2 regions of the Mesorhizobium sp. IMUNJ 23232 genome follow, and region 2 is predicted to be linked to the other one. Evidence: predicted binding sites of a transcription regulator. Region 2 holds the regulator's gene; the other holds the start of a gene.
The links. Region 2 encodes PhoB, which activates phosphate uptake and scavenging genes when phosphate is short. Its sites were predicted from a motif close to TGTCATNNANCTGTCAT; they were not measured.
Positions count from the first base shown of each region.

Region 1: the regulator PhoB is predicted to act here: its motif matches at 1,760-1,776, upstream of ACH196_RS33885 (LTA synthase family protein).

Region 1 is NZ_JBIRCY010000081.1:4,346-8,535, forward strand. Features, by position in the region: gene ACH196_RS33885 (LTA synthase family protein) at 1-1,621, opposite strand, end outside; gene fabD (ACP S-malonyltransferase) at 1,933-2,868, shown strand; gene fabG (3-oxoacyl-[acyl-carrier-protein] reductase) at 2,913-3,650, shown strand; gene ACH196_RS33900 (acyl carrier protein) at 3,862-4,098, shown strand; gene fabF (beta-ketoacyl-ACP synthase II) at 4,136-4,190, shown strand, end outside.
Region 2 is NZ_JBIRCY010000001.1:75,984-80,173, forward strand. Features, by position in the region: gene pstA (phosphate ABC transporter permease PstA) at 1-551, shown strand, start outside; gene pstB (phosphate ABC transporter ATP-binding protein PstB) at 565-1,380, shown strand; gene phoU (phosphate signaling complex protein PhoU) at 1,402-2,109, shown strand; gene phoB (phosphate regulon transcriptional regulator PhoB) at 2,126-2,815, shown strand; gene ACH196_RS00425 (hypothetical protein) at 2,962-3,180, shown strand; gene ACH196_RS00430 (hypothetical protein) at 3,273-3,878, shown strand; gene ACH196_RS00435 (MFS transporter) at 4,027-4,190, shown strand, end outside.

The DNA.
Region 1 (4,190 bases), on a different contig from region 2:
CGGTATAATAGGGATGGCTGAAGCCTGCCGTCCGCATCAGATGCAGCGGCAGGAAGGCCGGGCTGATCGAGCCGACGCCCTTGAGAGCGCCGATGCGGTTCGACCACACGACCAGCGGCGTCTCGTGCTCGGCGGCAAGCGTCTCGACCGGCGCGTTGCGGTCAGCGACGACGTCATTCATGAAACCCGTCTCGGTATAGACCGGCCCGAGCGGTGGCAGATGGTCGCCGAAGAAGGCGATGACGGTGTGCCGCTCGCGCTTCTTTGCCCAGTCGATCAGTTCGGCGAGGCTTTTGTCGGCGTCGGCCGCGCCCGTCGCATAGGTCTTCAGCGACCCTCGCGAAATCTCGCTGATCGGGCTTTTCACGTCGAGCGTCGAATCCGGATAGCGGTTCGGCTCGTAGGGGCCGTGGCCCTGCAAGGTCACTGCGAAATAGAAGAACGGCCGGCTCGCCCGGTCGGCGTTCTCGATGATCTCCTCGACAAAGGCCGTGTCGGCGGCCAGTGGCCCGCGCTTGTCCAGCACCGGCAGCGTCTCCTCCGACAGGAAACGGTCGAAGCCGAAATCGCGATAGACCGTTGCGCGGTTCCAGAACCACCCCGCATAGGGATGGAAGGCGCGCGTGTCGTAGCCTTCGCTCTTCAGGAATTTCGCCAGCGACGGCATAGGGGTGCGGACATATTGCTGGTAGGGAATGCTGCCATAGGGCAGGAACGCGTTGGAAAAACCGGTCAGCGCCTCGAATTCAACATTGGCGGTCATGCCGCCGAATTCCGGCGACAGCATGTGGCCGGACTGCAGCGCGCGCACGGTCGGGATGGGGTCGGGCGTGATGGTGGTCTTCGGCAGAAGCGTCGGATCCCAGAAGGATTCGCTCATCACCATGATGATGTCGGGCCTGTCCTGCGGCACGACCACCGGCGCCAGCTTCTGCCCGAGGATGGCCTTCATGGCGTCCTCGGAATAATCCTTCGGCGCGGCGACTTTCGCCATCGGCACGTTGAGCGCGAAGGCGATGGCGAATCCGTTGCTGTTGTAGTTCTCCTTCTGGTCCCACATCACCGGCGAAATCTGCAGCCGGTCGCGCGCCCAGGAGAAGGTCGCGTAGTCCATGATCGAGCCGAAGAAGATCAGCGCTGGCAGCGCAAGAACCAGCCGCGAGGCGCGCGCCTTGAAGGTCAGCCGCGGCGCCCGCTTGCAGCGGAAGCGCCACGCGGCCACCAGCATGGCGACTGCCGCGATTGCGGCGATGGTGAAGCCGATCGCAGCGATCGGCCGCTGGCGGACCAGCAGCGGCATCAGTTCGACGATCTGCCGCGCATAGAGGAAGTCGGTCGGATAGAGCGGGTCGCCGAGATAGAACGCCTTCTGGTGCCCAACGAAGGCGAGCCCGATCGCCACCGGCGCGATAACGAACAGCGCGTGATAGGGTCGGCCGAGCAGGGCGTCGAAAAAGACGATCAGCAGGGCGAACAGCACCACCGTTGTCCAGCCGGGGCGGAAAGGCTGCTGGAAAAAGTCCAGCGTCTGCGCCAGCGAGCCCCGCGCCACGAGTTCCACGGCAAACACCAGCAGGGCCGCGACCAGCAGCGTCGCCAGCGTCGAGCCGCAGAAACGCATGGTGCTCCAGCGTTTTTCAGGAGCGTCGCCACCTGCCGATCCTGCTTGCCGCTGCAGTAGCGAACTCCGCGTCTGAAAACCCAAGGCGCGCTTCCCCGAACTCATGGACGGACGCCTGTCATGCATCCATCACGGTAATGTCATCCTCTTGTCACAAAAATCCAGTGCCTGTGGCCAAATTTGGAAGGATTTTCAGCGCCGGCAAAAGAATCTGCGGACAAGGATGCGACCGATTGTCCCTTGGCGGTCTTGACTTCGGCGGCAGCCTCGCGCGACAGGCTAGCCGAGAAAAGCAGCAAGGACGGGATACCATGACGATCGTGTTCACCTTCCCGGGCCAGGGAAGCCAGGCCGTGGGAATGGGCAAGGATCTTGCCGAGGCGTTTCCGGAGGCGAGGGCGATCTTCGACGAAGTCGACGAGGCGCTTGGCGAAAAGCTCTCGAAAATCATCTGGGAGGGGCCGGAAGAAGCGCTGACGCTGACCGCCAATGCACAGCCGGCCTTGATGGCCGTGTCGCTGGCAGCGGTGCGAGCGCTGGAGGCACGCGGCTTCTCGCTGAAGGACAAGGTTTCCTACGTCGCCGGCCATTCGCTCGGCGAATATTCGGCGTTGGCGGCAGCCGGCACGTTCTCGGTCGCCGATACGGCGCGGCTGCTGCGCATTCGCGGCAATGCCATGCAGGCGGCCGTTCCGGTCGGCGAGGGCGCCATGGCCGCGATTCTTGGGCTGGAGCAGGAGGCCGTCGAGGCCGCCTGTGCCGAAGCCGGGCCGAACGTGCAGATCGCCAACGACAATGGTGGCGGACAACTGGTGATCTCCGGCGCGAAGGCGGCGGTCGAGCTTGCCGCGAAACTCTGCACGGAGAAGGGCGCCAAGCGGGCCATCATGCTGCCGGTCTCGGCGCCTTTCCATTCGGCGCTGATGACGCCCGCCGCCGAGGCGATGCGCGAGGCGCTGGCCAAGGTCGCGAAAGCGGCGCCCACCGTGCCAGTCGTTGCCAACGTGGTGGTCCGGCCGGTCAGCGATCCCGGCGAGATCGCCGATCGTCTGGTCGAGCAGGTCACCGGACGCGTCCGCTGGCGCGAGACCGTAGAGTGGTTCGGCACCAACGGCGTGACGACGCTCTATGAGGTCGGCGCCGGCAAGGTGCTGTCCGGCCTAGCGCGCCGCATCAACCGCGACCTCGCCACCGCCAATATCGGCTCGCCGGCGGATGTCGAGGCGGCGCTGGCGGCATTGTCATAACAGCGGTATTGCCTAACCAACCTACACTCTTGAGGAATACGGTTATGTTCGACCTGACTGGCAAGAAGGCGCTGATCACCGGCGCGAGCGGCGGCATTGGGGAGGCGATCGCCCGCACATTACATGCGCAGGGCGCCGTAGTGGGGCTGCACGGGACGCGCGTCGAAAAGCTCGAATCGCTCGCCGCCGATCTCGGGGGCCGGGTAAAGCTGTTTCCCGCCGACCTGACCAATCGCGACGAGGTGAAGGCGCTCGGCCAGAAGGCGGAAGCCGATCTCGAAGGCGTCGACATCCTCGTCAACAATGCGGGCATCACCAAGGACGGGCTGTTCGTGCGCATGTCCGACGCCGACTGGGATTCGGTCATCGAGGTCAATCTCACCGCCGTGTTCCGCCTGACGCGCGAACTGACGCACCCGATGATGCGCCGCCGCAACGGCCGCATCATCAACATAACGTCGGTGGTCGGCGTCACCGGCAATCCGGGGCAGGCGAACTACTGCGCCTCGAAGGCCGGCATGATCGGCTTCACGAAATCGCTGGCCCAGGAGATCGCCACCCGCAACGTCACCGTCAATTGCGTGGCGCCCGGCTTCATCGAATCGGCGATGACCGACAAGCTCAACGACAAGCAGAAGGAAGCGATCATGGCCGCGATTCCCTCCAGGCGCATGGGCACCGGCGCCGAGGTCGCGGGGGCGGTTGCCTTCCTGGCCTCGGGCGAGGCCGCCTACGTCACCGGCCAGACGATCCACGTCAATGGCGGCATGGCGATGATCTGACGCGGCTGACGCAAAGTCAGCCCGTAGTGCCGGCAAACATGGCTTTTCGCCTTGGACGCCTTCAAGATTTCGTGTAATGCGCGATTTCATTGGCGGCGGATGGTCAATCCACGGCCGTGGCCGGCGCGTTCCGGCAAACGTCATCTTTCAGCTTGCTTAGCGGCAATCCGCCCGCTAACGAAGGCACACAACTTGATACGAGGAAGCCAACATGAGTGACACCGCAGAGCGCGTCAAGAAGATCGTGGTCGAGCATCTCGGCGTTGAAGCCGACAAGGTGACGGAATCCGCGAGCTTCATCGATGATCTGGGCGCGGACTCCCTGGACACGGTCGAACTCGTCATGGCCTTCGAGGAAGAATTCGGCGTCGAGATTCCGGATGATGCAGCCGAGACGATCCTCACCGTCGGCGACGCGGTGAAGTACATCGACAAAGCTTCGGCCTGATCCGCCCGGCATGCCGTCAGCGCATCGGGAGACTGCGATGAGGCGTGTCGTGGTTACGGGTCTGGGTCTGCTCTCGCCGTTCGGCGTTGGCG
Region 2 (4,190 bases):
CCCTCATCGAGGTCAACATCAACAATCTCGCCGCCGTTCCCTCGATCGTCTACGGCCTGCTCGGACTTGCCGTGTTCCTGAATTTCTTCGGCCTGCCGCGCTCGGCGCCGCTTGTCGGCGGCATGGTGCTGGCGCTGATGACGCTGCCGATCATCATCATCGCGTCGCGCGCCTCCATCCGAGCGGTGCCGCCGTCGATCCGCGAAGCGGCGCTGGGCATCGGCGCGTCGAAGGTTCAGACTGTGTTCCATCATGTGCTGCCGCTGGCGATGCCGGGCATCATGACCGGCACGATCCTTGGCATGGCGCATGCGCTCGGCGAGACGGCGCCGCTGCTGATGATCGGCATGGTTGCCTTCATCGTCGACATACCCGGCGGATTCACCGACCCGGCGACGATTCTGCCTGTGCAGATATTTATGTGGGCGGATTTTCCGGAGCCCGGGTTCCAGCAGAAGACATCCGCCGCGATTCTCATCTTGCTGGCGTTCCTGATCGTGATGAACGCCATAGCTGTCATCCTGCGCAAGCGCTTCGAGCGCCGCTGGTAAGGGGTAGAGGGACATGAACATCATGACGGAAGCCAAGGTCGAGCAGAAGCTTCGGGACCAGTCGGTCGGTCCGGCGATCAAGGTAAAGGGCGAGAAGGTCACCGTTCATTACGGCCAGAAGCAGGCGCTGTTCGACGTCAATCTCGACGTGCGCGAAAACCAGGTGACGGCGCTGATCGGCCCGTCGGGGTGCGGCAAGTCGACCTTCCTGCGCTGCCTCAATCGCATGAACGACACGATCCCGATCTGCCGCGTCGGCGGCAACATCACCCTCGATGGCGAGAACATCTACGACCCGAGGATCGACGTGGTCGAATTGCGCGCCCGCGTCGGCATGGTGTTCCAGAAACCCAACCCGTTCCCGAAGTCGATCTACGAGAATGTCGCCTACGGCCCGAAGATCCACGGCCTCAGCAAGAGCAAGGCCGATCTCGACGGCATCGTTGAATCCAGTCTGCAGAAGGCGGCGATCTGGAATGAGGTCAAGGATCGTCTGCACGAGCCCGGCACCGGGCTTTCCGGCGGCCAGCAGCAGCGCCTCTGCATCGCCCGCGCCATCGCCGTGTCGCCGGAAGTCATCCTGATGGACGAACCCTGCTCGGCGCTCGACCCGATCGCCACCGCCAAGGTGGAGGAGCTGATCGACGAATTGCGCGCCAACTACACGATCGTCATCGTGACGCACTCGATGCAGCAGGCGGCGCGCGTGTCGCAACGCACCGCCATGTTCCATCTGGGCTACCTGGTCGAGGAAGGGGCGACGGACAAGATGTTCACCAACCCCGACGACAAGCGCACGCAGGACTATATTACCGGCCGCTTCGGCTGATCCGGCTCAAGGAACACGAGAATGCGCGAACATACCGTTGCCTCGTTCGACGAGGATCTGGAACAGATCGACCAGTTGATCCGCGACATGGCCGATCTGTCGAGCTCGATGGTCGGCGATTCGATCCGGGCGCTGCTGCACACCGACACGGCAGCGGCGCAGCGGATCATTTCCGAAGACACCGTCATGGACGCCAAGCAGCGCGAGCTGGATGACCGGGCTATCACCTTGATCGCCAAGCGCCAGCCGATGGCGCAGGATTTGCGCGCCGTGTTGGGCGCCATCCGCATGGCCGGCGACCTCGAGCGCATCGGCGATCTCGCCAAGAATGTAGCCAAGCGCGTTGGCGCGATCGGCGAGGGCGCCACGCCGCGCGGTCTGTCGCACGGCATCGACGACATGGCGACGCTGGTGCTCGCCCAGATCAGCGGTGTGATTGCCGCCTATACCGGACGCAAGCCGGACGAACTCGACAGGCTGCGCGCCGAAGACGAGAAGATCGACCTCAAATACACTTCGGTGTTCCGCGAATTGCTGACCTACATGATGGAAGACCCGCGCAACATCACCACCTGCACGCATCTGCTGTTCTGCGCCAAGAATCTGGAGCGCATCGGCGACCACGTGACCAACATTGCGGAAAACGCCTATTATGTGCTGACCGGCTCGCAGCTTCCGGCGAACCGCCCGAAACTCGACGAGACGGCGACGACCGTCCTCGCCGAATAATTTCAAGCGAGGTGCGATGATCGCTCCGAAGGTCATGGTGGTCGAGGACGAAGAACCGCTCGGCGTCCTCCTCCGCTACAATCTGGAATCGGAAGGTTATCAGGTCGAGGTCGTCATGCGCGGCGACGAGGCTGAGATACGGCTCCAGGAAAACGTGCCGGACCTGCTGGTGCTCGACTGGATGCTGCCGGCCGTCTCCGGCATCGAGCTCTGTCGGCGGCTCAGGATGCGGCCGGAGACCGAGCGGCTGCCTATCATCATGCTGACGGCGCGCGGCGAGGAGAGCGACCGGGTGCGCGGGCTGGCCACCGGCGCCGACGACTATCTGGTAAAACCGTTCTCGACGCCGGAATTCGTGGCGCGGGTGAAAGCGCTGCTGCGGCGCGCCAAGCCGGAGGTGCTGTCCTCGGTGCTGAAGGTCGGCGACATCGTGCTCGACCGCGAATCGCACCGGGTCTACCGCAAGAAGAGCGAGATCAGGCTTGGGCCGACCGAGTTCCGGCTGCTGGAATTCATGATGCGGCATCCCGGCCGGGTATTCTCGCGCGGGCAACTGCTCGACAATGTCTGGGGCGAGACGATCTACATCGACGAGCGCACCGTCGACGTGCATGTCGGACGGCTGCGCAAGGCGGTGAACACCGGCCGCCTGCCTGACGTCATCCGCACCGTGCGCGGCGCCGGCTACTCCATAAGCGAAGAATGATTGCCCATCCCGTCGCGGTTTCGCGGCGGGCGTCATTCTCGCGCAATCTTCTTCCCCGACAGTGCGCGGCGCGCTCCCGGCCGGCATTAGCGTTTTGTTATCCTTAATTCGATACTTTGGCAGGCATGAAGCCTGCGGGAAACCATATGCAAATCCTGTCCAAGAATCGGAACATCGCCGAGATGGACGCCCTCATGGATGCCCAGGACGACCGCAAGACAAAACTCGTCGACCGGCGCGCCATCCAGGAATCGGTTTCGTATCTAAGAAGTCACGGCTTCGACGCCGAAGAGGTCCAGCGCTGCCTGGTGCGGTATTTCTACGTCGACCTCGACCTGCTCAACGAAGCGCTGACGGAACACTAACCGCCTCGGCGGTCTCAGCGAGATCAATGTGGCCGGCTCTGGCCAGGTGTCTTGGCGCTGACATCGACGCCGATATGCGGCGGCGGAGCGCGATGGACCTTCCGGCGTCGTGTAGCCCTTGCGACAGCCTTGTCTTCGCTGCTGTTTTCCTCGACCAGCCGGCGGCCAATTCGATAGGCCACATATCCGGCCAGCGCGGCGGCGGCCAAACCGAAGCGGGTCATTTCATTGTCCTCCGTCTTTTTGGCTTTCCTGAAGATGCATCTGCCGGAACGGGTTCGGCTTCAGCGTCGGGCGCCATGTATTTTGCGGCGAGCCGTGTCGCCACCACCGCCAGACCGAGCCGGACAAGCCATTTGATCATCGAAAAATCTCCATTCGCTCCAGCGGAAACTCGCATGTGCGAGAAGAAGTTCCGGGATGATCGTCCGGCGCTTGGGACTCCCTTCTTGACCTGGCAAAGATTGCCGTGCGACTTTTCTGCCACCCGCGCGTTGAACCAGCCAACGGAGGAAGACCCGATGGCGAAGACAGCGAAGCAAGAAGGCCAGTTGGCGGCAGGCCAGGAACTCGAGGTTAAGCATCTGGCGGAAACGACCGACCTCTCGCCACGCCAGGCGCGCGAACTTCTGAAGCGCCACGGCAACGATTGGGAAAAGATCCGCAAGGAAGCGGAAACGTTCAAGGCCGAGGGGTAAGACATGGCGGGCTTCGAAGGACGCACCGCCGATCCGCCAATCTCGGAGGGAGCCCGCCTTCTTCTTGGTCCAGCCGCGAATTAGGGGCGATAACGGCCGCGAACCGCGCTAAGGACAGCGCGGTTCCTTCACTCGCATACCGAGCCCGATGTCTTCTCAAACCGCGACAGCCGCAAGCCAGCGCTATGCTGCCTTCCGGCACCGCCCGTTCCTCGCCTTCTGGTCGGCACGTTTCCTGGCGACGTTCTCGACCCAGATCGTTTCCGTGGCTGTAAGCTGGCAGGTCTACGACCTGACGAGAGATCCTTATGA